Regions from separate parts of the Alicycliphilus denitrificans K601 genome, predicted to be linked through region 1. Evidence: predicted binding sites of a transcription regulator. Region 1 holds the regulator's gene; the other holds the start of a gene.
The links. Region 1 encodes NrdR, which represses ribonucleotide reductase genes. Its sites were predicted from a motif close to CACNANATNTNGTG; they were not measured.
Positions count from the first base shown of each region.

Region 1 (15,012 bases):
CAGGAACTCCACCTTGGAGACCGTCACCTTGCGCCCCAGGGCCTCCGAGGCGTGCCGCTCAATCTGCGACCGCGCAACGGGTGGAACGACAAGCCAGGCCAGCAGCCACAACCCCAGCAGGCAGGCCAGAAGCCACGCCGCCCGCCTTGCCCACCGATGATGCTTGATAGTTTGTATGACTTGCGACACGCGGTACCCGATCATTTGAGCTTCGGACGCTATTGAATCAGCGAACGTCGGCGTGCCAGTGTAAATAAGTGCAAAAAGAAAGCCCGGTGGACGGAGTCTTTCCGTGCACCGGGCTTGACGGCAGACGCAACGGTCTTTTGCCATCGTTTGCACCGCGGAGAGGATCGTCCCCGGTGCAGGAGGCAAGGTATTGCCTCCAGGGTTTGCCTTGGAAGCGAGGAACCTGTTGCTCGATGCAGCACTGCGTGCCGTTCATCCAGATGGTTTCGCCTCTTCCGGCGGACGCCTGAATCGCTCAGGCACCTCTAAGGTAGCAAATCTCCGCGCGCTCTCCAACAGCTTTCATCAATGGCGACGGTGCGTCGATTGCAAGTTTCATTTCGCGGTGTTTGCTGCGTTCGATTACAGCGCCTCCTTTGCGCCCGAAATGCCTGTTTTCGCACTTATGCACAGTGTTGTAATTATTTTTTTGTATTAAAAATATGTTTATTAGTGTTGACTATGCATTTAGTGAACTCCTAGAATCCGCCAGCCTTCAAAACACAGGTCCGTAATAACCCTAACCGGCTCCCGACGCCGGCTACGACAGTCCGCAAGTTCCCATGGCATAGCCGGCCATGGCACGGGCTGGATGGCATACCAGCCCAGGCAAAGAGACCTGGCAAAACCGAGTCCGCCCGAGCGCCTCTGCAGGCGCCGCGCCTTCCGGGACTCGACTCAGAAAGGAAAGCTATGACAGCGTCAGGAAAAGTCATTGCCGGCGTGCGCACAGTCATCGCCGATGTGGTCAATGGTCTTCTTGAAGTGACCCATAACGGCTTCGCCCTGCTCGGGTTGGTCGTCGTCTTCGCGGCCGTCACGCTGACGGCGCGCCCGGACCTGCGCCAGATCGGCGAGGACGAGCTGCGCGGCTGGCTGCATGCACGCCAGGTCGCCGAGGACGGCTTCCCGCTGGAGCCGGCCGCAAGCGACCGCGCAATGGCCATCAATCCCAGCGAGCTGCCGCGCGAGCAGGCGGCCGTGGCCTACTGGCTCAGCAAGAAATACCGCGTGGCGCCCGAGCCCCTGGCGGCCCTGGTGACCGAGGCCTACGAGATCGGCTCGCGCACCAAGCTCGATCCGACGCTGATCCTGGCCATCATCGCCGTGGAGTCGAGCTTCAACCCGTTCGCGCAAAGCGCTGTCGGCGCGCAGGGCCTGATGCAGGTGATGACCCGCGTGCACACCGATAAGTACGAGGGCTTCGGCGGCCAGCTCGCCGCGTTCGACCCCGTGGCCAACCTGCGCGTGGGCGTGAAGGTGCTGCAGGAATGCATAGCGCGTGCTGGCTCGCTCGAAGGCGGCCTGCGCTACTACGTGGGTGCCGCCAACCTCCCGGACGACGGCGGCTACGTGGCCAAGGTGCTGGCCGAGCATTTCCGCCTGCGCCAGGTGGCGGGCGAGCGCAAGGCCGCGAAGCCGGTGCTGTCCACCAAGGCCCCGGCGGCGCCCGAGACCGCGCAGCCCGCGGGCGAGAAAGTGGCCCTGCTCGACGGCGGAGTCTGAGGCCGCGCCGGCGCCATAGGGGACGGGCGCCGTCAGCTACACTAGCGGGGTACGCAACTGGCGATAGGCGCGCAAGGCCCATGGGCCCCGCCGCTGACGTGGAGACCGGCAGAAAGCCCTGTTTTTCTGCAAACCACTGGGGAGCGTGCCGCGCGGATGAGCAGCCAAGCCCCGCAGCGATCCGTCGTTCGCCTGGGCAGCCCTTGATTGCCAAGGGACACTGAGAGTTCATAGGACTGCCATGTATCAACGCAATATTCTTGTCGAACAAACCGATCCCGAGGTGTGGGCCGCCATCCAGGCCGAGAACCGCCGCCAGGAAGAGCACATCGAGCTGATTGCCAGCGAGAACTACGCCTCCCCCGCCGTCATGGCCGCGCAGGGTTCGCAACTGACCAACAAGTACGCCGAGGGCTACCCGGGCAAGCGCTACTACGGCGGCTGCGAGAACGTGGACGTGATCGAGCAGTTGGCCATCGACCGCATCAAGCAGCTCTTCGGCGCCGAGGCCGCCAACGTGCAGCCCAACTCGGGCTCGCAGGCCAACCAGGCCGTGCTGATGGCCTTCCTCAAGCCCGGCGACACCATCCTGGGCATGAGCCTGGCCGAGGGCGGCCACCTCACGCACGGCATGGCGCTGAACATGAGCGGCAAGTGGTTCAACGTGGTCTCCTACGGCCTCAACGAGAAGGAAGAGATCGACTACGACGCGTTCGAGGCCAAGGCCCGCGAGCATCGCCCCAAGCTCATCATCGGCGGCGCATCGGCCTACGCGCTGCGCATCGACTTCGAGCGCATGGCGCGCGTCGCGAAGGAAGTCGGCGCCATCTTCTGGGTGGACATCGCCCACTACGCGGGCCTGGTGGTCGCAGGCGAGTACCCCAACCCCGTGCCGCATGCCGACGTGGTGACCTCCACCACGCACAAGAGCCTGCGCGGCCCGCGCGGCGGCATCATCCTCATGAAGGCCGAGCACGAGAAGGCCATCAACTCCGCGATCTTCCCCGGCCTGCAGGGCGGCCCGCTGGAGCACGTGATCGCCGCGAAGGCCGTGGCCTTCAAGGAGGCGCTGTCGCCCGAGTTCAAGGCGTACCAGCAGCAGGTGGCGAAGAACGCCAAGGTGTTCGCCGAGACGCTGACCCAGCGCGGCCTGCGCATCGTCAGCGGCCGCACCGAGAGCCACGTGATGCTGGTGGACCTGCGCGCCAAGGGCATCACCGGCAAGGCCGCCGAGGCGGCGCTGGGCAAGGCCCACATCACCATCAACAAGAACGCCATCCCCAACGACCCCGAGAAGCCCATGGTGACCAGCGGCATCCGCGTGGGCACGCCCGCCATCACCACGCGCGGCTTCAAGGAGGAGGAAACCCGCATCACCGCCAACCTGCTGGCGGACGTGCTGGAGAACCCCGACGACGAGGCGCATCTGGCCGCCGTGCGCGCCAAGGTCAACGCGCTGACCAGCCGCTTCCCGGTCTACCGCTGATCGCGCGAGCGCAGGCGCTGCCGCGATGAAGTGCCCCTTCTGCAGCCACCAGGACACCCAGGTCATCGAGACCCGGGTGTCCGAGGACGGGGACTGCATCCGCCGCAGGCGCCAGTGCGGCGCCTGCGAAAAGCGCTTCACCACCTATGAGCGGCCGGAAGTCAACTTCCCCGCCGTTGTCAAGAAGGACGGCCGCCGCGTCGAATACGACCGCCACAAGCTGCTCGGCTCCTTCAAGCTGGCGCTGCGCAAGCGCCCGGTGAGCACGGTGCAGATCGATTCGGCCATCGAGCGCATCGAGGAGAAGCTGCTGCACTTGGGCCAGCGCGAGGTGATCTCCAGCCGCATCGGCGAGCTGGTCATGCGCGAGCTCAAGAAGCTCGACAAGGTGGCCTACATACGCTACGCCAGCGTGTACCGCAGCTTCGAGGACATCGACGAGTTCCGCGCGCTCGTCGACGAAGTACGCAAGTAAAGACGCTATTCTTCAGATAGCTGCCAGCGCTTGTCCATCAAGCGCTGGAGCCTTTTTTCATTCAAATACTGGCGGGAATGGGCGGCACCGCCTGCCGCACGTCGCCGCACTGCGCGCGCTGGCGCAGCGCGTGGTCCATGAGCACCAGCGCGAGCAGCGCCTCGGCGATCGGGGCGGCGCGTATGCCGACGCAGGGATCGTGGCGGCCGCGGGTCACGACCTCGGTGCTCCGGCCGTGGACGTCGATGGATTCGCGCGGGCTGATGATGGAGCTCGTCGGCTTGATGGCGAGCTGCACCTCGATGTCCTGCCCCGTGCTGATGCCGCCCAGCACCCCGCCCGCGTTGTTGCCGGCGAAGCCCTGGGGCGTAAGCGAGTCGCCGTGCGTGGTGCCGCGCTGGGCCACGCTGGCGAAGCCGGCGCCGATCTCCACGCCCTTGACTGCGTTCAGGCCCATCATCGCGTGGGCGATGTCCGCGTCGAGCTTGTCGTAGAGCGGCTCGCCCAGCCCCACGGGCACGCCGGTGGCCTGCACGCGGAGGCGCGCGCCGCAGGAGTCGCCGCTCTTGCGCAGCGCGTCCATGTAGTCCTCGTAGGCCTGCACGTCGGCCACGGGGGCGAAGAAGGGGTTGTTCGGCACATGCTCCCAGTTCTCGAACGGGATGGGCAGTTCGCCCAGCTGCGCCATGCAGGCGCGAAAGCGCGTGCCGTACGTCTCGGCCAGCCACTTTTTGGCAACGGCGCCGGCCGCCACGGTGGGCGCCGTCAGGCGCGCGGACGAGCGCCCGCCGCCGCGCGGGTCGCGCAGGCCGTACTTGTGCCAGTAGGCGTAGTCGGCATGGCCCGGGCGGAAGCTCTGGGCGATGTCGCCGTAGTCCTTGCTGCGCTGGTCCTGGTTGCGGATCAGGAGCGCGATCGGCGTGCCAGTGGTCCTGCCCTCGTAGACGCCCGAGAGGATCTCCACCGCGTCGGGCTCGTTCCGCTGCGTGACGTGGCGGCTGGTGCCGGGGCGGCGCCGGTCCAGGTCGGCCTGGATGTCGGCCTCGCAAAGCGCCATGCCGGGCGGGCAGCCGTCGATCACGCAGCCGATCGCCGGGCCATGGGATTCACCGAAGTTGGTGACGCAGAAAAGGGTGCCAAGTGTGTTGCCGCTCATAGGGGCGTGATTATCCCAGAGCGGTTGCAGCTATGAAATAAATAGCTGCCAGCACTTGCTAAACAAGCGCTGACGGCCAATCCGGCGTGAAAGTCAATTCGCGGGGGGCGATTCTTCCTGCGGCCAGTCACGGATGTAGGCCTTGAGCAGCTTGTTCTCGAAGTTCTGGCTGTCCACCACGGCCTTGGCCACGTCGTAGAAGCTCACCACACCCATGAGCATGCGCTTGTCCATCACCGGCATGTAGCGCGCGTGCTGGCCCAGCATCATGCGGCGCACCTCGTCCATGTCGGTCTCCAGCGTGCAGGTCAGCGGCGCGTCGTCCATCGCCGAGCGCACCAGCATCGTGCCCACGGAGCCGCCGTTCTTCACCAGCACCTGGATCACCTCGCGGAAGGTCAGCATGCCCACGAGGTCGCCGTGCTCCATGACCACCAGCGAGCCTATGTCCCTCTCGGCCATGGTCTGCACCGCGCAGGCGAGTGGCTCGTCGGGGTGCACGGTGTAGAGGGTGTTGCCTTTGAGGCGCAGGATGTCGCTGACTTTCATGCTGGGGTATCTCCGAATGGTTCTGCAGGCGCTGCGTGCAGCCCCCTATCCGCGGGGAAATATAGCCCACAAATAGCCCACAATGGCGCGCAGGTTCACCACTTTGGAGATATGGATGCCCGGATACACCGACCCCGGCTTCGACACACTCGCGCTGCACGCGGGCGCGCGGCCCGATCCCGCCACGGGGGCGCGTGCCGTGCCCATCCACCTGACGACCTCGTTCGTCTTCGATTCGAGCGACCATGCCGCTGCCCTGTTCAACATGGAGCGTCCCGGCCATGTGTACAGCCGCATCAGCAACCCCACGAATGCCGTGCTGGAGCAGCGCGTGGCCGCGCTCGAAGGTGGCGTGGGCGCGATCGCCACGGCCAGCGGCCAGGCGGCGCTGCACCTGGCGGTCTGCACGCTGATGGGCGCGGGCGGGCACATCGTGGCCAGCACGGCCCTCTACGGCGGGTCGCAGAACCTGCTCAACTACACGCTGCGGCGCTTCGGCATAGAGACCAGCTTCGTCAAGCCCGGCGACCTCGCCGGCTGGCGCGCAGCCGTGCGGCCCAACACGCGCCTCTTCTTCGGAGAGACCGTGGGCAACCCAGGGCTGGAGGTGCTGGACATTCCCGCCGTGTCGCAGATCGCCCACGAGGCCGGCGTGCCGCTGCTGGTGGACTCCACCCTCACCTCGCCCTGGCTCATCAGGCCCCTGGAGCATGGCGCGGACCTGGTCTACCACTCGGCCACCAAGTTCCTCTCGGGCCACGGCACGGTGATCGGCGGCGTGCTGGTCGATGGCGGCAGCTTCGACTGGGAGGCCTCGGGACGCTTTCCCGAGCTGACGCAGGCCTACGACGGTTTCCACGGCATGGTGTTCGCCGAGGAGAGCACCGTGGGCGCCTTCCTGCTGCGCGCGCGCCGCGAGGGCCTGCGCGACTTCGGCGCCTGCATGAGCCCGCACACGGCCTGGCTGATCCTGCAGGGCATAGAGACCCTGCCGCTGCGCATGGAGCGCCACATGCGCAACACCGAGCGCGTGGTGCAGTTCCTGGCCAGCCATCCGTTCGTGGCGCGCGTGGGCCACCCGCTGCTCGAATCGCACCCCGGCCACCAGCTTGCGCAGCGGCTTCTGCCGCGCGGCGCAGGCTCGGTGTTCAGCTTCGACCTCAAGGGCAGCCGCGGGCAGGGCAAGAAGTTCATCGAGGCGCTCAAGCTCTTCTCCCACCTGGCCAACGTGGGCGACTGTCGCAGCCTGGTGATCCACCCGGCCAGTACCACGCACCACCGCCTGGACGACGAGGCGCTGGCCGCAGCCGGCATAGGCCAGGGCACGATACGCCTGTCGATCGGGCTGGAGGACGCCGGCGACCTGATCGACGACCTGCAGCGCGCGCTCAAGGCCGCAGAAAAAGCGGGGGCGTGATGTACGTCGACGTCAACGGCGCACGGACCTACTGCTACACCGGCGGCAAGCCCCTGGAGCCGGGCAGGCCGACGGTGGTGTTCATCCACGGCGTGCTCAACGACCACAGCGTCTGGGCGCTGCAAAGCCGCTACCTGGCCCACAATGGCTGGAACGTGCTGGCCGTGGACCTGCCCGGCCACAGCAAGAGCGCGGGCGAGGCGCCCGCCAGCGTGGAGCAGGCGGCCGGCTTCGTCGTCGCCCTGCTCGACGCGCTAGGCATCCAGCGGGCGGCGCTGGTGGGCCACAGCTGGGGCTCGCTGATCGCGCTGGAAGCCGCCGCCCGCCTGGGCGCGCGTGCGAGCCACCTGGCGCTGGTGGGCACGGCCTACCCGATGAAAGTCTCGCCGGCGCTCATCGAGTCCTCTCTGCACGAGCCCGAGAAGGCGCTGCGCATGGTCAACACGTTCTCGCGCAGCACCCTCGCCCCGCCGCTAGGGGCGGGCTTCTGGGTCTATGGCGCGGGCATGGCCCTGGGCCGGCGCGTGCTGCGCAGCAACCCGCAGGTCAACGTGTTCCACCGCGGCTTCGTGGCCTGCGACAGCTATGCGGGCGGCGAGCAGGCCATCGCGGCCATCCAATGCCCGGTGCTGTTCGTGCTGGGCACGCTGGACCAGATGACGCACCCGAAGGCCGCGCAGGGACTGATCCAGGCCGCGCGCGCCGCGGGCAGGCAGGTGCAGGTCGCGCAGCTGCCCGTGGGGCACCACCAGATGAGCGAGGCGCCGGACGAGACGCTGCTTGCATTGCGCGATTTTCTGACATGAATCAAAATGGGCTGTAACGCCCGTCCAGCAAGCGCTGACAGCTACTCATTCGATAGTATCCGCCCTTTGATGGCGGCCGTTTCCCGCCCCATATGCCGGGGCATTGCCGCGCCACGCATGCCCGCGCCCTAGACTGGGCCGCAACCATCCGCGTGGCCCGGCGTGCGCAGCGCCGGGCATGCGCTCCCGCATGCCGACGACGACGCCCACCGAACACCGCGACACGCCCTGGCACGCCCTGCCCGCAAGCGCCATCGCGGAGCGCCTGGCCACCGACGCGCGGTACGGCCTGCCCCACGCCGAGACCGCCCTCCGCCTGGCCCGGCACGGCCCCAACCGCCTGCCCGCGCCGCCGCGCCGGCCCGCGTGGCGGCGGCTGCTGGCGCAGTTCCACAACATGCTGATCTACGTGATGCTGGCCTCGGCCGCCATCACCGGCGCGCTGGGCCACTGGATCGACACGGGCGTGCTGCTGGGCGCGGTAGTCATCAACGCCGTCCTCGGCTTCGTGCAGGAGGGCAAGGCCGAGTCGGCGCTCGACGCGATCCGGCGCATGCTCTCGCCGCAGGCCACGGTGCTGCGCGGGGGCGAGCGGCAGCTGGTCGCGGCCGAGCAGCTCGTGCCAGGCGACATCGTGCTGCTCGCCTCGGGCGACAAGGTGCCGGCCGACCTGCGGATCCTCTCGGCCAAGAGCCTGCGCGCCGACGAGGCGGCGCTCACGGGCGAATCGGTGCCCAGCGACAAGAGCGAAGCCGCAGTGGCCGAGGACGCGCCGCTGGGCGACCGCCACTGCATGCTCTATTCGGGCACGCTGGTGGCCGCGGGCACGGCCGTGGGCGCGGTGGCCGCCACGGGCACGCGCACCGAACTGGGACGCATCGGCGCGCTGCTGGCGCAGGTGGAGCCGGGCACCACGCCGCTCCTGAGCCAGATCGCGCGGTTCAGCCGCTGGCTGGCGGCGGCCATCCTGCTGTTCGTGGCCGTGACCTTCGTCATCGGTGTGCTCTGGCGCGGGCAGGCGCCCTCCGACATGTTCATGATGGCCGTGGCGCTCGCCGCATCGGCCATCCCCGAGGGGCTTCCCGCCATCATGACCATCACGCTGGCCCTCGGCGTGCGCCGCATGGCGCACCACCACGCGATCATCCGGCACCTGCCGGCGGTGGAGACGCTGGGCTCGGTCACCGTGATCTGCTCGGACAAGACCGGCACCCTCACCTGCAACGAGATGACGGTGCAGCGCGCGGTGACGGCCGACCGCGTGTACGAGGTGACGGGCAGCGGCTACGCGCCGCAGGGCGGCTTCCAGGTGGGCGGCATGAACGCGTCGCCCGCCGCCGACCCCGTGCTGCAGTCCATGGCCCGCGTGGCGCTGCTGTGCAACGACTCCGCGCTGAACCACGGCGCCGAGGGCTGGACGCTGACGGGCGACCCGACCGAGGGCGCACTGCTCGCCTTCGCCCTCAAGGCGGGGCTGGACGGCGCCGCCACCCACGCGGCGCTGCCGCGCATCGACGCGATCCCGTTCGAGTCCGAGCACCGCTTCATGGCCACGCTGCACCACGACCACGCGGGCCACGCGCTCATCCTGGTCAAGGGCGCGCCCGAGCGCGTACTCGACATGTGCAGCACGCAAAGCGCCCTGCAGCACGGCGAGCAGGGCTGCGCACCGCTCGACCACGACTACTGGCGCCGCGCCGCCAACGACTGCGCCGCGCGCGCCCTGCGCGTGCTGGCCATCGCCGCCAAGCGCGTGCCCGCGCAGCAGCACGCGCTCTCGTGGGACGACATGGAAGGCGGCTTCACCCTGCTGGGCATCCTGGGCAGCATGGACCCGCCGCGCCCCGAGGCCATGGCCGCCGTGGCCGAATGCCACGCGGCGGGCGTGCGCGTGAAGATGATCACCGGCGACCACGGCGAGACGGCGCGCGCCATCGGCGCGCAGCTGGGCATCGGCCTGGGGCGCCCCGCGCTCACGGGAGCCGAGATCGAGCTCATGGACGACAGCGCGCTGCGCGAGGTGGTGGACAGCGTTCATGTCTTCGCCCGCGCCAGCCCCGAGCACAAGATCCGCCTGGTGCAGGCCCTGCAGGCGCGCGGCGAGGTCGTCGCCATGACGGGCGACGGCGTGAACGACGCCCCGGCCTTGAAGCGCGCCGACGTGGGCGTGGCCATGGGCAGGAACGGCACCGAGGCCGCCAAGGACGCTGCCGCCATGGTGCTGGCCGACGACAACTTCGCCACCCTGGGCGCGGCCGTGCGCGAGGGCCGCGGCGTCTACGACAACGTGCGCAAGTTCATCCTGTTCATGCTGCCCACCAACGGCGGCGAGGCGCTCGTGGTGTTCTTCGCCATCGCATTCGCGCTGCAGCTGCCGCTCACCGCCGCGCAGGTGCTGTGGATCAACCTCGTCACCTCGGGCACGCTGGGCCTGGCGCTGGCTTTCGAGCCGACCGAGAGCGACGTGATGCGCCGCCCGCCGCGCGACCCGCGCGAATCGCTGCTTTCGGGCCCGTTCATATGGCGCGTGGTCATGGTGTCGCTGCTCATGGCCGGCGCCTCGCTCGGGCTGTTCCTGTGGGAGCTCTCGCGCGGCTCCAGCCTGGAGACCGCGCGCACCATGGCCGTCTGCGCCGTGGTCGCGGCCGAGATGTTCTACCTGTTCAACAGCCGCCACATCCTGCGCAGCGCGCTCACGCGCGAAGGGCTGCTGGGCAACCCGCAGGTGCTCATGGCGATCGCCGCGTGCGCGCTGCTGCAGCTGGCCTTCGTGCACGCGCCCTGGCTGCAGGCCGTGTTCGGCTCCACTGACCTGTCCCCTGGCGAATGGCTGCGCGTGCTGCTCTCGGGCGCGGTGGTGTTCGCGGCGGCGGAGCTGGAGAAGTGGGCGATGCGCCGCTCGCGCTCTACGCCAGCAGCCGACACAGCGCGCTGAGGCTGGGCACCGTGGCGTGCGGCGGCGCGCCCTCGTGCGGCCAGTCGGCGCCGACCGTGTTCAGCCACGCGGCCTGCATGCCGGCATCCAGCGCGCCGCGGGCGTCCAGCAGCGCATCGTCGCCCACGTGCAGCACCTGCCCGGGGGCCACCCCTGCGGCCTGCGCGCCCGCGTGGAAGATGCGCGCATCGGGCTTGGCCACGCCCAGCTGCGTGGCGCTCAGGCTGGCCTTGAAATAGCGCCCGATGCCGATGCGGTGCACGTCGGCATTGCCGTTGGAGACGGCCACTACCGGCCAGCGCGTGGCCATGAAGTCGAGCGCCGCGAGCGCATCGTCGAACAGGTCCACGCGCTGGCGCTCGGCGAAGAAGAACTCGAACGCGGGCTCAGCGAGCAGCGGGTCGTCGCCCGCCTGCGCGAGCGCCATGCGGATCGACTCGCGCCGCAGCGCGCTCAGGTCGTGCCGCAGGTCGGGCCGCAGCGTCTCCATGCGCTGGCGGATGGCGCGCAGCGCCTGAGCGTCGGAGAACAGCGCCGCCGTGGCGGGCGCGTGCGCGGCCAGCCAGCCGGCCAGCGCGGCCTCGGCCCGGGAGATGGCGGGCCACACAGGCCAGAGCGTGTCGTCCAGATCGAGGGTGATGGCGCGGATGCGCGGCAGATCGAGGGTGTGTGCATTCGTCATCAGGCGGTGAAGCATAGGCCACAATCGCCCCCCATGCCTTCTCCCGCCACCGCCATCCTGCTGTGCAACCTGGGTACGCCCGACGCCCCCACCGCGCCCGCGCTGCGCCGCTACCTGGCCCAGTTCCTGAGCGACCCGCGCGTGGTGGAGATTCCGCGCGCGGCATGGCTGCCCATCCTGCACGGCATCATCCTGCGCACGCGGCCCGCCCAATCCGCCGCCAAGTACCAGACGATCTGGACGCCCGATGGCTCTCCCCTGGCCGTGTGGACAAACAAGCAGGCCGTGATGCTGCGCGGCTGGCTCGGCGAAGCCGGCGCACAGGTACAAGTGCTGCCCGCCATGCGCTACGGCCGGCCCGCCATCGGCGCACAGCTGCAGGCCCTGCAGGCCGAGGGCGTCAAGCGCGTGCTGGTGCTGCCGCTGTACCCGCAGTACTCGGGCACCACCACCGCCAGCGTGGTGGACGACGTGGCCGCCTGGACGCGCCGCCAACGCCACTTCCCCGAACTGCGCTTCGTGAACGACTACCACGATGACCCCGGCTATGTCGCCTCGCTGGCCGCCAGCGTGCGCGCCCATTGGCAGCGCGAGGGCGGCCCGGCCGACAAGCTGGTGATGAGCTTTCACGGCATACCCGAGCGCAACGTGCGCCTGGGTGACCCCTATGCCGACCAGTGCCGCACCACCGCGCGCCTGCTGGCCGAGGCGCTGGGCCTGGCGCCCGAGCAGTACCAGCTCACGTTCCAGTCGCGCTTCGGCAAGGCCCGCTGGCTGGAGCCCTATACCGAGCCCACGCTGGTGGCGCTGGCCCAGGCCGGCACGCGCCGCGTGGACGTGATGTGCCCCGGCTTCACCGGCGACTGCCTGGAGACGCTGGAAGAGATCAACCAGGAGGCGCGCCACGCCTTCCTGCAGGCGGGCGGGCAGGAGTTCCGCTACATCCCCTGCCTGAACGACAGCCACGCCTGGATCACGGCACTCAGCCGTATCGCGCAGCGGCACCTGGCAGGCTGGCCGGACATGTAGCGGCGCGCCCTTATCACCATCACGCATAAGAACAATCCGATTCTGTCGTTGATCTGCGGCAAGGGCGCAAAGACAATCGCGGACAGTCTCTCTATTTGCCGTCCAGGATCCGCCATGAAAAAACTATTCGCCATCGCCGTATTCGCCGCGGCCGCCCATGCCGGCTGGGCCGCCCAGCCGCTGCTGACGCCGGCCGAGCTCAGCGCCCAGACGGCGCAGCCCACGCCGCCGCGCGTGATCGACATCCGCGACCCCGCCAGCTACGGCGCCCAGCACATCCCCGGCGCCGTGAACGCCCCCTACGGCAAGTGGCGCGGCCCGGCCAGCAACCCTGGCGAGCTGCCGGACACGCCCAAGCTCACCGAGCTGGTGCAGTCGCTGGGCCTGACGCCCGGCACCCATGCAGTCGTCGTCTCGACCGGCTCCGACACCACCGACTTCGGCGCCGCGGCGCGCGTGTACTGGACGCTGAAGCTGCTGGGGCTCAAGGAGCTGTCCATCCTTAACGGCGGCATGAAGGCCTGGAGCGACGCCAAGCTCGCGCAGGACGCGGCCGTGCCCCAGGTGGCGCGCAGCGCCTACCAGCCCCAGATCGACGCCAGCCTGCTGGCCACGCGCGACGACGTGGGCCAGCACGTGCAGCTGAACAACGCCGCGCTCGTGGACTCGCGCCCCGACGCGTTCTACCAGGGCAAGGTGCGCGCGCCCGCGGCCAAGCTCGCCGGCACCCTGCCCGGCGCGCAGCAGCTCGACTTCAACCAGTGGTTCGTGCCCGGCACCACCACCTTCGTGGACAAGGCCACGGCCCAGAAGATCGCCGCCAAGGTCAAGCGCGAGCAGGGCCAGGACATGGTGGCCTTCTGCAACACCGGCCACTGGGCCGCGACCGACTGGTTCGGCCTGTCCGAGATCGCGGGCCTGCCCGGCGTGAAGCTGTACGCTGGCTCCATGGTGGACTGGACCCAGTCCAAGGATGCGCCGCCCATGGCCAACCAGCCCAGCCGCTTCGAGGCACTGGCCTACGACGCCAAGCAGTGGTGGGAGCGCAAGACCAAGTAAGCCAGCCGCTAAAAGCAGCATCGTTTATAGTCAAAACGGCTGCCAGCGCTTGATGGTCAAGCGCTGGCAGCTCTCTTTTTTATAGACCATTCACATGAAACGACTCCCCCTCGCGGCCGTACTGGCCGTTTTCACGGGCTGGCTGCTGTGGAGCGTGTCCGCGCGCCAGGCCGCGCTGTTCGTCGTGGGCCTGGGCCTGGGCGCGGTGCTGGCCGGCCAGCGCTTCGGCTTCACCACCGGCTGGCGCATGCTCATCGAGGACAAGGACGCCAGCGGCGTCATGGGCCAGCTCCTGCTGCTGGCGCTGGCCGCGGCCCTGGCCATGCCGCTGCTGGGCCATTACCCCGAGCTCACGGCCGCGCTCGGCCCGCCCAGCGTCAGCCTGCTGGTGGGTGCGTTCGTGTTCGGCCTGTGCATGCAGATAGCAGACGGCTGCGGCAGCGGCACGCTGTACAAGGCCGGCCTGGGCATTCCCATGAACGCCGCCATCCTGCCGCTGTTCGCGCTGGGCAGCTTCCTGGGCTCGCTGCACCTGGGCTTCTGGCTCGACCTGGGGCGCTCCCAGCCGGTGGGCCTGGTCGGCCAGTTCGGCTGGGAGCGGGCGCTGCTCATCACCCTGGCGGCGCTGGCCGCCGTGGCCGTGGCCGTGGGCTGGTACGTGCGCCGCGCCAGCGCCGCGGCAGGCCAGGCGCCCAGGCCGCTGGTGGTGCGCAAATGGATGGTGGGCGCGGTGCTGCTGGCAGTGCTGGCCACGCTGAACCTGGTCATCGCCGGCCAGCCCTGGGGCGTGGTCTACGGCTTCGGCCTGTGGGCAGCCAAGCTGGCCCAGGCCAGCGGCGCGGCCGACCTGGCGCACAACTGGTTCTGGAGCCAGCCGGGCAACGCCGCGCGGCTGCACGAAACGGTGCTCATGGACGTGACCAGCATCACCAACATCGGCATCCTCGGCGGCGCGCTGTGGGTGTCCGCCGGCAAGCCCGCGAACGCCCGGCCCCTGAACGGCACGCAATGGGCCGTGGCCCTCATCGCCGGGCTGGCTCTGGGCTACAGCTCGCGCCTGGCCTTCGGCTGCAACGTGGGCGCCATGCTGTCGGGCATTTCCACGGGCAGTATCCACGGCTGGATCTGGGTGCCGCTGGCCTTCGCGGGCACCATCTTCGGGCTGCGCATCCGCCGCCATTTCGGCTTCTGACCAGGACCACCCCATGACGAGACACACCACACTGCGCCTGGTCTTCTGGGCCGCGCTCGCCGCCTTCCTGGCCTGGGACTGGTCCAGCTCCAAGCCCGTGGACCTGCGCCTGGAGCCGCCGCTGATAGCCGCCGGATCGGGCCAGGCCGCGGCGGGCGGGCATTGCTCCATGCCCGACTGACTGTTCCCGCCCCCACATGCGAGAAGGCCTCCCTGCGGAGGCCTTTTTCGTTTGGTCTGGCAGAGTGGCCCGAAGGTGAGAGGAATGTAGGCCGAAAGCGCGACTTGCGCCCTCCGCGTCCCCGGAGCAGGCACCGCGCACTATCCTGCGGACACCGACGACACACTCGAAAAGGAAGGTCCGTATGAACCAGAAGATCTCGCTGCGCACAGCCGCGACCGCCGCCATGGTGGCGGCCGCCAGCCTGTCCATGATGGCCTGCACGGCCACCAAGCCCGACACCCAGGCCGCGCCGCGCGCGGATTCCACAT
Region 1 is NC_015422.1:2,210,127-2,225,138, reverse strand. It holds gene ALIDE2_RS10610 (DUF748 domain-containing protein) at 1-204, opposite strand, end outside; gene ALIDE2_RS10605 (lytic transglycosylase domain-containing protein) at 922-1,734, shown strand; ZMP/ZTP riboswitch at 1,778-1,939, shown strand; gene glyA (serine hydroxymethyltransferase) at 1,976-3,220, shown strand; gene nrdR (transcriptional regulator NrdR) at 3,246-3,695, shown strand; gene aroC (chorismate synthase) at 3,757-4,851, opposite strand; gene ALIDE2_RS10585 (CBS domain-containing protein) at 4,945-5,400, opposite strand; gene ALIDE2_RS10580 (O-acetylhomoserine aminocarboxypropyltransferase) at 5,516-6,817, shown strand; gene ALIDE2_RS10575 (alpha/beta fold hydrolase) at 6,817-7,623, shown strand; gene ALIDE2_RS10570 (cation-transporting P-type ATPase) at 7,802-10,558, shown strand; gene ALIDE2_RS10565 (HAD family hydrolase) at 10,530-11,255, opposite strand; gene hemH (ferrochelatase) at 11,274-12,269, shown strand; gene ALIDE2_RS10555 (sulfurtransferase) at 12,384-13,328, shown strand; gene ALIDE2_RS10550 (YeeE/YedE thiosulfate transporter family protein) at 13,423-14,520, shown strand; gene ALIDE2_RS25275 (hypothetical protein) at 14,534-14,701, shown strand; gene ALIDE2_RS10545 (BPSL1445 family SYLF domain-containing lipoprotein) at 14,886-15,012, shown strand, end outside.

Region 2 (15,012 bases), 1.8 Mb from region 1:
AGTGCGCTTTCAGCCGCTGGTGGAGCAGGTGACCGAGCCCGTGGCCGCGCCGCTCACCGTGGTCTGCGAGGGCCGCGCCAGCAGCACGCGCGTGGAGTTCGGCGTGGAGTTCGACGTCACCCCCTACGCACAGCACGCGATCGCCACGCGCCTGGCGTGCGAGCGGCCGCATGGCCAGGTGGCGCGCCAATGGTTCGCGCCCGACGGCAGCATCCTGGCGTTCCTGCCGCTCGATGGCGCACAGGGGAACTCCGTGGCCGTCGTGTGGTCCGTCCCGCAGGAGCAGGCCGCGCACTGGCTGCAGGCCGGTGAGGAGGACTTCACGCAGCGCCTGCGGGAGATCAGCCGCGACAACCTGGGCGCGCTGCGGCAGACGGCCCCGCGTGCCAGCTGGCCGCTGCAACAGGCGCGCGCACGACACTGGTGCGGCGCCCTGCCGGGCCGAGGCGGCATGAGCTGGGCGCTGGCCGGCGATGCGGCACACAACGTGCACCCGCTGGCGGGCCAGGGTCTGAACCTGGGGCTGGGCGACGCGCGCACGCTGGCGCGCGTGCTGCACGAGCGCGCCGCTTGGCGCGGCGTGGGCGACCTGCGCGTGCTGCGCAGCTACGAACGCGAACGCAAGGCCGCGCTGCTGCCCATGGGCATGGCCATGGATGGCCTGCAGCAGCTGTTCACGCGGCGCGAGGGCGCGCTGGCCGCGCTGCGCAACTGGGGCATGAAGGGCTTCGAGCACAGCGGGCCGCTCAAGGCCTGGGTAGCACGAAGGGCCATGGGGACCGATTGATGGTGCCCGCCCGCACATAGAGATGAAAGAACGGAACGACGCAATGAAACTTCTCCCCTCCCTGCTGGCCGCCGCCACCCTGTGCCTGGGCCTGAACGCATCGGCGCAAGAGGCGGCGATCCGCAAGACCCTGGCCGAGCGCATCCCGCAGCTGCAGCAGATCGACGAGGTGCGCACCACGCCGATGAAGGGGCTTTACGAGGTGCGCATCGGCACGGACCTGTTCTACACCGATGCCCAGGGCAACTACCTGATCCAGGGCGAGCTGATCGACACCAAGGCGCGGCGCAACCTGACCGAGGACCGCCTGAACAAGCTGACGGCCGTGGACTTCAAGGCACTGCCGCTGCAGGACGCGTTCACCATCGTGCACGGCAAGGGCGAGCGCAAGCTGGCCGTGTTCGAGGACCCCAACTGCGGCTACTGCAAGCGCTTCGAGCGCGACATGCAGAACGTGGACAACGTGACCATTTACCTGTTCCTCTACCCCATCCTGAGCCCCGACTCGGCCGAGAAGTCGCGCAACATCTGGTGCGCCAAGGACCGCGCCGCCGCCTGGCAGGACCACATGCTGCGCGACAAGACCCCAACCGCCGCCAGCTGCGACACGGCAGCGCTGCAGCGCAACCTGGCCTTCGGACGCAAGCACAAGATCACCGGCACGCCCACGCTGATCTTTGCCGACGGCTCGCGCGTGCCCGGCGCCATCGGCGCGCAGGACGTGGAAAAGCGCCTGGCCTCGGCAGCCGCCGCCGACAAGTAGGCAGCCGGCCGCGCGCCGGCCTCTACTCCCGATACATGAGCTGCCAGCGCTTGCCACGCCTTCGTTTCAGGTCTTTTCCATGCTGAAAACAACGTATAGCAAGTACTGGCAGCTATTTTTTTGATACCGCTGCCCGCACCGCCCATGCCCCCCTCCCTGCCCGCCATCCACTACCGCATCGACCCCGGCGAGTGCCGCGCCCACCTGTACCGGGTTACGCTCACCGTGGCCGCGCCCGCCGGGCGGCAGGAGCTTTCGCTGCCCGTCTGGATCCCGGGCAGCTACCTGGTGCGCGAGTTCTCCAAGAACCTGCAGTCGCTGCGCGCCTGCCAGGGCGGTGCCGAGGTGCCGCTCGCGCAGCTGGACAAGCACCGCTGGGTGGCGCAGTGCAGGCCCGATGAGCCTCTGGTGCTGAGCTACGCCGTAGCGGCCTACGACAACTCGGTGCGCACGGCCTGGCTGGACGCCACGCGCGGCTTCTTCAACGCCACCAGCCTGTGCCTGCGCGTGCACGGCCAGGAGGATGCGCCGCACGGCCTCGAAGTGGTGCGGTCGCCGGAGCTGGCCGGCTGGTCGCTGGCCACGGGGCTCGCGCCCACGCAAGTGGACGCTTCGGGCTTCGGCAGCTACACCGCGCGCGACTACGACGAACTGGCCGACTGCCCCGTGGAGATGGGCCCGCTGTGGACCGCCAGCTTCAGCGCCTGCGGCGTGCCGCACCGACTGGTGGTGGCGGGCGCCGCGCCCTCCTTCGACGGCGAGCGCCTGGTGCGCGACATGCAGCGCATCTGCGAGGAGGCCATCCGCTTCTGGCACGGCGCGGGGCAGCCGCCGTTCGACGGCTATCTCTTCATGCTCAACGCGGTAAACGACGGCTACGGCGGCCTGGAGCACCGCAACTCCACGGCCCTGATCTGCAGCCGGCGCGACCTGCCGCGCCTGGGCCAGAGCGACATGGATCTGCGCGCGTCCGAGGGCTACACCACGCTGCTCGGGCTCGTCAGCCACGAATACTTCCACGCCTGGAACGTCAAGCGCCTGCGCCCGGCCGAGTTCGCGCGCTACGACTACGCGCGCGAAAACTACACCGAACTGCTGTGGTTCTTCGAGGGCTTCACCAGCTACTACGACGACCTGCTGCTGCGACGCGCCGGCCTGATTGACCACGCCGGCTACCTCAAGCTGCTGACCAAGGCCATCAACCAGGTGCTGCAGACGCCGGGGCGCCTGGTGCAGTCGGTGGCGCAGGCGAGCTTCGACGCCTGGATCAAGTACTACCGTCAGGACGAGAACACGCCCAATGCCACGGTGAGCTACTACACCAAGGGCGCGCTCGTCGCCCTGTGCCTGGACCTTGCGCTGCGCCGCGAAGGCCGCGCCACACTCGACGACGCGATGCGCGCGCTGTGGCAGCGCACCGGCGGCGGCCCCATGGCCGAGGCCGACGTGCTCGCCGTGCTGCAAGAGCTCTCGGGCCGCGACTGGTCCGGCGAAATCACGCAGTGGGCGCACGGCACCACCGATCTGCCGCTGGCCGAGCTGCTGGCCGCGCATGGCATCACCCTGCAGGCAGACCCCGCGCAGACCGCCCAGCGCCTGGGCCTGCGCGTGGCCGAGAACGGCGGCATCCAGGTCAAGACCGTGCTGCGCGGCGGCGCGGCCGAGGCCGCCGGCTTCATGGCCGGCGACGAATGGCTGGCGCTGGAGGCGCAGGGCCAGGCCTGGCGCCTGCTCAAGCTCGACGAGCTTCTGCTCTACGCCGGCAGCGCCACCGAGGTAACCGCCCTGGTCGCCCGCGACCGGCGCCTGCTGCGCCTGCCGCTCGCCCTTCCGGCCGCCGGCGCTGCGGCCGACACCGTGCGCCTGGACGTGCAGGACGCCGCCGCGGCGCAGCGCTGGCTGGGCGCCGCCGCAAGCCCGGCGTAGCGGCGTTGGGTATATTCAAACTTCGAGCCATCCACCCACTACACACAGGAGATCACCTTGGCCTACGAATGCATCGAAGTCCGCACCGAGGCGGACAAGGTCGGCATCATCACGCTGAACCGTCCCAAGCAGCTCAACGCGCTGAACGACCAGCTCATGGACGAGCTGGGCGCGGCCTCAAGGCGTTCGACGCCGACGAGAAGATCGGCTGCATCGTCCTCACGGGCAGCGAGAAGGCCTTCGCCGCCGGCGCAGACATCGGCGCCATGGCCAAGTACAGCTTCGCCGACGCCTACAAGGGCGACTACATCACGCGCAACTGGGAAGCCATCCGCTCGATCCGCAAGCCCGTGATCGCGGCCGTGGCCGGCTACGCCCTGGGCGGCGGCTGCGAGCTGGCGATGATGTGCGACTTCATCATCGCCGCCGACAACGCCCGCTTCGGCCAGCCCGAGATCAAGCTCGGCGTGATCCCCGGCGCCGGCGGCACGCAGCGCCTGCCGCGCGCCGTGGGCAAGGCCAAGGCCATGGACATGACCCTCACCGCCCGCATGATGGACGCCGCCGAGGCCGAGCGCGCGGGCCTCGTCAGCCGCGTCGTGCCCCAGGACAAGCTCATGGAGGAAGCCCTGGGCGCCGCCATCGTCATCAGCGGCTTCTCGCAGATCGCCGTGATGGCCGCCAAGGAATCGGTCAACCGCGCCTTCGAGGGCACGCTGTCCGACGGCGTGATGTTCGAGCGCCGCCTGTTCCACTCCCTGTTCGCCACCCAGGACCAGAAGGAAGGCATGGACGCCTTCGTGAACAAGCGCGCCCCGAACTTCACGCACCAGTAATTTTTTGATTTATAATTTGGGGCTCCGGTGGTATAGCTCAGTTGGTTAGAGCGCAGCATTCATAATGCTGATGTCCCAGGTTCAAGTCCCGGTACCACCACCAGACAACAAGAAACCCGCAGCGTCTCAAGCGCTGTGGGTTTTTTCTTGTGCTCTCTCGTCAACAGCCCCTGGATACACACCATGACACGCTGCACCCCATTGTCCGCCCTGGCGCTTGCCGCCGCGCTCGCCCTGCCCCTCGCGGCAGGGGCGCAACAGGCCCCCACGCCCGCCGGCCAGCGCCCCTTCCCCCCGGCCGCGCTGCGCGGCAGCCTCAAGATCGTGAACACGGCCGAGGCCGAGCTCAACGGCAAGGCCATCCGCCTCGCGCCCGGCCTGCGCATCTTCAACCCGCAGAACGCGCTGGTGTTCGCCCACAGCCTCGCCGGCCAAAGCGTGAAGGTGAACTACGTGACCGAGGCCAGCACGGGCATGCTGCTCACGGCCTGGATACTGACCGAGGCCGAGGCCCGCCAGCCCCGCAAGGGCGACGACGCCATCATCACCAACATCCGCACCGAGCCGGCCGCCACGCCGCGCTGATCCGCCCGCCACCCCGCCGGCCTCGCCCCGCACGGGCCGCGGCGCATCGCCTTTTTACGAGACCGCCATGTCCAAGAAAGTCTTCATCAAAACCTTCGGCTGCCAGATGAACGAGTACGACTCGGCCAAGATGGCCGACGTGCTGGGCGCCGCGCAGGACTACCAGAGCACCGACAACCCCGAGGAGGCCGACCTCATCCTCTTCAACACCTGCTCGGTGCGCGAGAAGGCGCAGGAGAAGGTGTTCTCCGACCTCGGCCGCGTCAAGCACCTCAAGGAAAAGGGCGTGCTCATCGGCGTGGGCGGCTGCGTGGCCAGCCAGGAGGGCGAGGAGATCATCAAGCGCGCGCCCTTCGTGGACGTGGTCTTCGGCCCGCAGACCCTGCACCGCCTGCCCGAGCTGCTGAGCGCCCGCGAGAAGCAGCACAAACCGCAGGTGGACATCAGCTTCCCCGAGATCGAGAAGTTCGACCACCTGCCGCCCGCGCGCGTCGAGGGCGCCAGCGCTTTCGTCTCCATCATGGAAGGCTGCAGCAAGTACTGCAGCTACTGCGTGGTGCCCTACACGCGCGGCGAGGAAGTGAGCCGCCCCTTCGAGGACGTGCTGGTGGAGGTGGCGGGCCTGGCTGATCAGGGTGTGAAGGAAGTCACGCTGCTGGGCCAGAACGTCAACGCCTACCTGGGCACCATGGGCGACACGGCCGAGAAAGCCGACTTCGCCCTGCTGCTCGAATACGTGGCCGAGATCCCGGGCATAGAACGCATCCGCTACACCACCAGCCACCCCAACGAATTCACGCCGCGCCTGATCGAGGCCTACGCCAGGATCCCGAAGCTGGTGAGCCACCTGCACCTGCCCGTGCAGCACGGCAGCGACCGCATCCTGATGGCCATGAAGCGCGGCTACACGGCCATGGAATACAAGAGCACGGTGAGGAAGCTCAAGGCCATACGCCCCGGCATGGCCATGAGCAGCGACTTCATCGTAGGCTTCCCCGGCGAGACCGAGGAAGACTTCCAGAAGATGATGAAGCTGATCCACGACGTGCGCTTCGACAACTCCTTCAGCTTCATCTTCAGCCCCCGCCCCGGCACGCCCGCCGCCAACCTGCACGACGACACGCCGCACGACGTGAAGCTGCGCCGCCTGCAGGAGCTGCAGGCCGTCATCAACCGCAACATCCTGGAGATCAGCCAGGAGCGCGTGGGCACGGTGCAGCGCCTGCTGGTTGAGGGCGTGAGCAAACGCGACGCCGGCGAGCTCATGGGCCGCACCGAGTGCAACCGCGTGGTCAACTTCCCCGGCCGCGAGCGCCTCATCGGCCAGATGATCGACGTGCGCATCACCGAGGCGCGCACCTACACGCTGCGTGGCGAGGTGGCGACGTCCGAAAGCGCAGAGCTGCTTTCAGTTTGATAGCTGTCAGCGCTTTCCAGTCAAGCGCCGGAGGCCATTTTTACTTAGAAGCGCGGCATGCCGCCCATGCCGGGCAGGCCGCCCTTCATGCCACCCATCTTCTTCATGAGCTTCATGAGACCGCCGCCCTTCATCTTCTTCATCATGCCCTGCATCTGCTCGAACTCGTTGAGCAGCCGGTTGACTTCCTGCACCTGAACGCCGGCGCCGGCGGCAATGCGCTTCTTGCGCGTGGCCTTGATGAGTTCGGGCCTGCGGCGCTCCTGCGCGGTCATGCTGCAGATGATGCCTTCCTTGCGGCGGATGTCGCGCTCGGCCTTGTCCATGTCCACCTGGCCGGCCTTGGCGGTGAGCTGCGCGGGCAGCTTGTCCATGAGGCTGGAGAGCCCCCCCATCTGCTTCATCTGCTGCAGCTGGGCCAGGAAGTCGTTCAGGTCGAAGCCGTCGCCGCTCTTGACCTTGGCGGCGAGCTTCTGCGCCGCCTCCAGGTCCACGCCGGCCGTGACCTGCTCGACCAGGGCCACGATGTCGCCCATGCCCAGCACGCGCCCGGCGTGGCGCTGGGCGTCGAACACTTCCAGGCCGTCGATCTTCTCGGACACGCCAGCAAACTTGATCGGCGCGCCGGTGATGGCGCGCACCGACAGCGCCGCGCCGCCGCGCGAGTCGCCGTCCAGCTTGGTGAGGACGATGCCGGTGAGCGGCAGCGCCTCCTTGAACGCCTTGGCCGTGTTCACCGCATCCTGGCCCTGCATAGCGTCCACGACGAACAGGGTCTCCACGGGGTTCAGCACGGCGTGCAGGTCCTTGATTTCCTGCATCAGCAGCTCGTCGATGGCCAGGCGCCCGGCGGTGTCAACCAGCAGCACGTCGAAGTAGTGCTTGCGGGCATAGTCCAGCGCCGCCAGCGCGATGTCGCGCGGCTTCTGGTCGGGGCTGCTGGGGAACCATTCGGCGCCGGCCTGCTTCGTTACGGTCTTGAGCTGCTCGATGGCGGCCGGGCGGTACACGTCGCCCGAGACGGTGAGCACCTTCTTCTTGCGCTTCTCGATCAGGTGCTTGGCCAGTTTTGCCGTGGTCGTGGTCTTGCCCGCGCCCTGCAGGCCGGCCATCAGGATGACGGCGGGCGGCTGCGCGGCCAGGTTGATGTCGGCCACGCCCTCGCCCATGGTGGCGGCCAGTTCCTGGTTAACGATGCCCACCAGCGCCTGGCCGGGCTTGAGGCTGCCCAACACCTCCTGGCCCAGTGCCTTTTCCTTGACGCGTGCGATGAAGTCGCGCACCACGGGCAGGGCCACGTCGGCTTCGAGCAGCGCCATGCGCACCTCGCGCAGCATGTCCTGCACGTTGGATTCGGTGATGCGGGCCTGGCCGCGCATCTCCTTGACGAGACGGGTGAGTTTTTCGGTGAGTGCGGAGGCCATGGCCCAATGCTCCAGATGCATCGGCCGGGGATACGCCGGCCGATGGCTCAGCCCCGGCGGCCAGGGGCGAAAGGCTAAACTTCAAACTTATGATTTTACCCAGTGCTTCCCCGCTCGCCTGGCTGCTGGCCCTGGCCACCGCCGTCGCCTATGCGCTGGCCGCGGCCGTGGCGTCGCGCGCCAAGGCAGAGCACGGCCACCTTGCCATGGCACCTGCCTGGACGCTGCATGCAGCCGCCCTGGCCTGGGGGCTGCTGGGCAGCACGCCGCATTTCGGCTTTGCCGCCGCCCTGTCGATGACGGCCTGGCTGGTGCTCACCACCTACGCCGTGGAGCGCCAGCTGTTTCCGCAGATGCGCACGCGTTGGGCGCTGTGCGCGCTGGGCGGCGTCTCGGTGCTCCTTGCGGCGCTGTTCCCCGGTCGGCCGCTGCATGTCTCGGCCTCGCCCTGGCTGCCGCTGCACCTGACGCTGGGCATCGCGTGCTACGGCCTGTTCGCCGCCGCCGTGGTCCATGCCGGGCTCATGGGCCGTGCGGAGCGGCAGATACGCCTGGCGGCCGATTCGAACAGCGGCATACCGCTGTTGACGCTGGAGCGCCTCACGTTCCGCTTCGTGTCGGCAGGCTTCGTGCTGCTGTCGGCCACGCTGGTCGCCGGCTGGCTGTTCAGCGAGCAGCTCTACGGCCGCGCCTGGCTCTGGGACCACAAGGCCGTGTTCTCCGTGCTGGCCTGGATCACGTTCGCCGTGCTGCTGCTGGGCCGCTCGCGCTTCGGCTGGCGCGGGCGCAGCGCCGTGCGCGTGCTGTACGCGGGCGCGGCGCTGCTGCTGCTGGCCTACGTGGGTTCGCGCTTCGTGCTCGAGGTGGTGCTCAGACGCGCGATATGAAGTACCTCGTCGTCCTGGCGGTGATCGCCGTCGTCTACGCCCTGTGGCGCAGCCAGCGCCGCCCGCCGCCGCGCCAGGGCGGCACGCCCCGCTCGCGCATCGCGCCGCCGCAGAACATGGTCCGCTGCGCGCATTGCGGCGTGCATCTGCCGCAGGGCGATGCTCTGTGGGCAGATGGCCGCAGCTACTGCTGCCGCGCGCACCAGGAGCAGGGACCGGCCTGAGGCGAGTCCGCCATGCCCACGTCCACCGTCACCGAACAGCCCCCGGGCCGCCCGCCATTCCAGCGCCTGTGGAAGGCTTTCCTGACGGCCCGCGTCATGGTGGCGCAGGCGCTGTTGCTGCTGCAGCTGCTGGGCATGGTGCTGAATCAGGCCATAGAGCCCGCGCTGCTGGCGACCAGCTTCGGCTACCTGATCGCGGCCACCCTGCTGCGGGTGTTCGGCGCCGGCACGCCGCCCGATCCGCGCCCGGGCATCCAGTGGCTGCCCTCGATCGGGGTGGACATCGCGCTCGTCGGCCTGCTGCAGGTATTGCAGCAGTCGGGCAGCATGAACTTCACGCCGCTGTTCGGCCTGCCCATCCTGATGGCCGGCGTGCTGGGCACGCTGACGCTGGCCCTGGGCACCACCGCAGGCGTGACCCTGCTGCTGCTGGCCTGGGCCTGGTGGCTGGGCAGCCAGGGCGGGGGCGACGCCACGCAACGCTATCTGCAGACGGCGGTGACGGGCACGGGCTATTTCCTGGTGGCCTACCTGGTGCACCTGCTGGCAGCCAGGCTCACCAGCGAGCAGCAGATGGCACGGCGCAGCCAGATGGATGCGCGCACGCAGACCGCCGTGAGCGCCCTGGTCATGCAGCACGTGGCCGACGGCGTGCTGGTGCTGGACCACCAGGGCCAGGTGCGCCTGGCCAACCCCGCGGCCCTGCTGCTGCTGGGCCCTGCGGCCAAGACCTCCACGCCCTTCGCGCTGGAGCACACACCGGCCTGGAAACCCCTGATGGACCTGGCACGGCAGACGTTCCGGCAGGAGCAGCCCCAGCACGCCGACGTGAACATCCTGCACGAAGGCCAAAGCCCCATGGGCCTGCGCATCCGCACCTGGCTCACCCGCGCGCAGCCGGCCTCCGGCGCGTCGGACGAGGAGCCGCTGTGCGTGATGTTCCTGCACGACCTGCGCGAGATGGAGGCGCGCTTGCGCACCGAGAAGCTGGCCGCGATGGGCCGCATGTCGGCCGCGGTGGCGCACGAGATACGCAACCCGCTGGCGGCCATCGTCCAGGCCAACGAGCTGCTGGACGAGGACCTGAGCGACCCCGGCCACAAGCGCCTGGCCCACATGGTCCGGCAGAACGCCGAGCGGCTGGTGCGCATCTCCGAGGACGTGCTCGACATCGCTCGGGTGCAGCACCAGATCGGCCATGCGCCCTCGTCCACGCTGGCCCTGGACGCCACGGTGCTGCAGGCCTGGAACGACTGGCAGGCGCACGACCCCGCCCGCCGGCAGGGGTGCCTGGAACTGAACGCGGGCACGGCCCAGGTGGAGTTCGACGCCGAGCATCTGCGCCGGGTGCTGGTGAACCTGCTGGACAACGCGCTGCGCTACATGGGGCAGGAGCCCGACTCGCTGTGCCTGAGCACGAGTGCCACGGCTGCGGGCCAGGTCAAGCTGCAGGTCTGGAGCGACGGCGCGCCGCTGGACAAGTCCGTGGAGCGACACCTGTTCGAGCCCTTCTTCTCGTCGGAGAGCCGCTCCAGCGGCCTGGGCCTGTACATCTGCCGACAGCTGTGCCAGCGCCACGGCGCGGCCATCGCCTACCAGCGCGCCAACCGGGCGCTGGCGCACGGCACCGTGGCGGGCAATGCCTTCAGCGTCACGTTCCGCAGTACCACGCGCCCGGCGGAGAGCTCCTCACTGTTTGACACAATCGTGGTCTGACACGCTCGCCGGTTCCATGAACGCCACTGCCTCCGCCGCCTCCATCCTCGTCGTCGACGACGAGCCCGACCTGCGCACGCTCTACGAGCTGACGCTGCTGCGCGAGGGCTACCGCGTGGAGACCGCTGCCAGCGTGGCCGAGGCGCGCGAGCAGTTGCAGCGCCGCAAGTTCGACGCCGTGATCACCGACATGCGGCTGCCCGACGGCCTGGGGCTGGACCTGCTGTACGACCTGCGCGAGCAGCAGCGGCGCGAGCGCTGCGTGGTCATGACGGCCTACGGCTCGGCCGAGAACGCCGTGGAGGCGCTGCGCTCGGGAGCGTTCGACTACCTGACCAAGCCCGTGGACCTCAAGCAGTTCCGCTCGGTCGTAGCCTCGGCCATCCAGGGCACGGGCGGCGTGCTGCCCGCGGCCACGCCTCCCCGCATGGCCGCACAGGAGCCGGACGCGGACAACCCGGTGCTCGCGCGCCTGATCGGCGAGTCCGAGGCCATGCGCAACGTCAAGCAGCGCATCGCCAAGGTGGCGCGCAGCATGGCGCCCGTGCTGATTCGCGGCGAATCGGGCACGGGCAAGGAGCTGGTGGCGCGCGCCCTGCATGCCAGCAGCCAGCGCGCCGACGGTCCGCTGGTCGCTGTGAACTGCGGCGCCATTCCCGAGAACCTGCTCGAAGCCGAGTTCTTCGGTGCGCGCAAGGGCTCCTACACCGGCTCGACCAGCGACCGCGAGGGCTACTTCCAGGCCGCCCGCGGCGGGACCTTGTTTCTGGACGAAATCGGCGACCTGCCGCTGCCCATGCAGTCCAAGCTGCTGCGCGCCATCCAGGAGCGCAGCATCCGTCCGCTGGGCTCCACGCAGGAAGAGACCGTGGACGTGCGCATCGTCAGCGCCACGCACCGCGACCTTGCGGCCGACGTACAGGCCGGGCGCTTTCGCCAGGATCTGTACTACCGCCTGAACGTGATCGAGCTCCTGATCCCGCCGCTGCGCGAGCGGCGCGAGGACCTGCCCGCGCTGTGCGAGGCGCTGCTCGCCCGCATCGAGCAGGAATCGGGCACCCCCGTGCCGCGCCTGGGCGCCGCCGCGCTGAAGCGCATCACCCAGCACCCGCTCACGGGCAATGTGCGCGAGCTGGAAAACCTGCTGCACCGCGCCGTGGCCCTGAGCGACGGAAACGAGCTACAGGTGGAACACCCCGCTGCCACCACCGCGGAGGTCGCCGCCGCCGTCCCCGCGCCCCCGCCTCCAACGCCACCGGAGGCCGGCACGCCCCCCGCGCCGCCACCCACTGCCGCCAGCGAAGAGCCCCCCCTGCCCAGCGACCTGCAGGCCTGGCTGGACCAGCATGAGCGCGAGATCCTCGTGCGCGCCCTGCGCGAGACGGGCTTCAACCGCACGGCCACGGCGGCGCGCCTGGGCATCAGCCTGCGCCAGATCCGCTACCGCATCGACCGGCTCAACATCGCCATGCCGCAGGACGGCGACAACCATGGCGAAGCGCAGTAGGCCGGGCACGCCATGGCAAGGCGGCTGGTACCTGCCCGCGCGCCGCATGCACTCGCCCAACCACGGCCCCCGGCCGGCGGGCGCCGTCATCGACCTGATCGTCGTGCACTCCATCAGCCTGCCACCGGGCCAGTACGGCGGAACGGCAGTGCAACAGCTGTTCACCAACCGGCTCGACTGGGACGCGCACCCCTATTTCCAGAGCATCCGCGGGCTGGAGGTCTCGGCTCATTTCTTCATTGCCCGCGACGGCCGGCTGTGGCAGTTCGTGGACGCCGATCGGCGGGCCTGGCATGCCGGGCGCTCGCACTACCGCGGGCGCGACGCCTGCAATGACGACTCCATCGGCGTGGAGCTCGAAGGCCTGGAAGGCCAGGCATTCGAAGAGCCGCAGTACCGCAGCCTGACCCGCCTGTGCGCCGCCCTGGCGCGGCGCTACCCCATCGGCTACATCGCCGGGCACGAACACATCGCGCCCCACCGCAAGAACGACCCCGGCCCGGGGTTCGAATGGCAGCGGCTGCGATCGGCCTTCGCGGGCTCGGGCATCCTGTTCCCTCCTTGAGGCCTGGCGCGCGCCTGCGCGCCAAAAACGCCGCAGACACGCGCCACCATTGGCATGCGCGCGCCCGGGCCCCATGCGGCAAGGGCCTGGCACGGCGTCGCCTTCCAGGAAGCAGTTCCGCCCGACACCCCTCGTACAGACATACACTACATGTAGTGTCTTGAGCACTTCAAGCACCATATGTATAGTGTGCGGAACAACATCGACCGCACCCCGCACCGACGCCCGCCGGCAGCCCTTCCCGGCGCGCCACACCCCCTGACGACACACCAAAGAGGAAACCCATGCAAGTTTCGTCCGTTCACGCCAACACCGCGCCTTCCACGCAGCCCCATGCCGCAGACGCGCCCGCCACCGACGCCTCGGGCGGCGTCTTCAGCCACTACCAGATCATCCGCCGCAACGGCGCCGTCGTCCCCTTCGAGCCGCAGAAGATCGCCGTGGCCATGATGAAGGCGTTTCTCGCCGTGCACGGCACGCAGGGCGCGGCGTCCGCCAGCGTGCGCGAGGTGGTGGACGAACTCACCCAGGCCGTGGTGCGCGCCCTGATGCGCTCGCGCCCGAGCGGCGGCACCTTCCACATCGAGGACGTGCAGGACCAGGTGGAACTGGGACTGATGCGCGGCAGCCACCACGAGGTGGCGCGCGCCTACGTGCTGTACCGCGAGCGCCGCGCGCAGGAGCGCGCGCAGAAGAAAGAGCAGCTGCTGCCCCAGATGCCGGCGCTGTACGTGCTGGACAAGGGCCAGCGCATCGAGCTCGATATCCTGCGCCTGCAGGCGCTCATCGAGTCTGCCTGCGCCAACCTGGGCTCAGACGTGCAGGCCGCGCCTATCGCCGCCGAGACCCTGCGCAACCTGTACGACGGCGTGCCCATGGACGAGGTCTACAAGGCCTCCATTCTTGCGGCCCGCACCCTGATCGAGAAGGACCCCGGCTACACCTATGCCACCGCACGCCTGCTGCTGCACACCATCGTGCGCGAGGTGCTGGGCCAGGACGTAGCGCCCGCCGGCATGGCGGCTGCCTATGCCGCCAACTTCCCGCAGTTCATCCGCAAGGGCGTGGACAACGAGCTGCTGGACCCGCGCCTGCTGGACTTCGACCTGCAGCGCCTGGGCCAGGCACTGAAGGCCGGGCGCGACCTGCAGTTCGACTACCTGGGCCTGCAGACGCTGTACGACCGCTACTTCCTGCACGTGAAAAAGACGCGCATCGAGCTGCCCCAGGCCTTCTTCATGCGCGTGGCCATGGGCCTGGCGCTACGGGAGGGCGACCCTAAAACGACGGGATCGGCGCGCGCCATCGAGTTCTACGAGCTGCTGTCCTCCTTCGACTTCATGAGCAGCACGCCCACGCTGTTCAACAGCGGCACGCTGCGCTCGCAGCTGTCCTCGTGCTACCTGACCACGGTGCCCGACGAGCTCGGCGGCATCTACGAGTCCATCAAGGAGAACGCGCTGCTGTCCAAGTTCGCCGGCGGCCTGGGCAACGACTGGACGCGCGTGCGCGCCCTCGGCGCGCGCATCAAGGGCACGAACGGCGAATCGCAGGGCGTGGTGCCCTTCCTCAAGGTGGTCAACGACACGGCCGTGGCCGTGAACCAGGGCGGCAAGCGCAAGGGCGCCGTGTGCGCCTACCTGGAGAGCTGGCACCTGGACGTCGAGGAGTTCCTGGAGCTGCGCAAGAACACCGGCGACGACCGGCGCCGCACGCACGACATGAACACGGCCAACTGGATCCCCGATCTGTTCATGAAGCGCGTGATGGACAAGGGCCAGTGGACGCTGTTCTCGCCCTCCGACGTACCCGACCTGCACGACCTGTACGGCCAGGCTTTCGAGCGCGCCTACACCGCCTACGAGGCCAAGGTGGACAGCGGCGAGCTGCAGCTCTTCAAGCGCGTGCCGGCCGTTGACCTGTGGCGCAAGATGCTCTCGATGCTGTTCGAGACCGGCCACCCCTGGATCACCTTCAAGGACCCCTGCAACATCCGCTCGCCGCAGCAGCACGTGGGCGTGGTGCACAGCTCCAACCTCTGCACCGAGATCACGCTCAACACCAGCGACACCGAGACGGCCGTGTGCAACCTGGGCTCGGTGAACCTCGCGCGCCACCTCAAGGACGGTGCCATCGACCACGACAAGCTGCGCAAGACCGTGAGCACGGCCATGCGCATGCTCGACAACGTCATCGACATCAACTACTACGCCGTGGACAAGGCGCGCGACTCCAACCTGCGCCACCGCCCCGTGGGCCTGGGCCTGATGGGGTTCCAAGACGCGCTGTACGAGCTGCGCATCCCCTACTCCAGCGACGCGGCCGTGACCTTCGCCGACGAGTCGATGGAAGCCATCTGCTACTACGCCTACTGG
Region 2 is NC_015422.1:3,990,821-4,005,832, reverse strand. It holds gene ALIDE2_RS19085 (FAD-dependent monooxygenase) at 1-787, shown strand, start outside; gene ALIDE2_RS19080 (DsbC family protein) at 831-1,550, shown strand; gene ALIDE2_RS19075 (M61 family metallopeptidase) at 1,695-3,476, shown strand; partial or broken gene ALIDE2_RS19070 (enoyl-CoA hydratase) at 3,534-4,312, shown strand; tRNA gene ALIDE2_RS19065 (tRNA-Met) at 4,339-4,415, shown strand; gene ALIDE2_RS19060 (hypothetical protein) at 4,496-4,897, shown strand; gene miaB (tRNA (N6-isopentenyl adenosine(37)-C2)-methylthiotransferase MiaB) at 4,965-6,314, shown strand; gene ffh (signal recognition particle protein) at 6,359-7,738, opposite strand; gene ALIDE2_RS19045 (cytochrome C assembly family protein) at 7,828-8,625, shown strand; gene ALIDE2_RS19040 (PP0621 family protein) at 8,622-8,849, shown strand; gene ALIDE2_RS19035 (sensor histidine kinase) at 8,862-10,565, shown strand; gene ALIDE2_RS19030 (sigma-54-dependent transcriptional regulator) at 10,582-12,072, shown strand; gene ampD (1,6-anhydro-N-acetylmuramyl-L-alanine amidase AmpD) at 12,056-12,637, shown strand; gene ALIDE2_RS19020 (ribonucleoside-diphosphate reductase subunit alpha) at 12,922-15,012, shown strand, end outside.
Region 2: the regulator NrdR is predicted to act here: its motif matches at 12,782-12,795, upstream of ALIDE2_RS19020 (ribonucleoside-diphosphate reductase subunit alpha).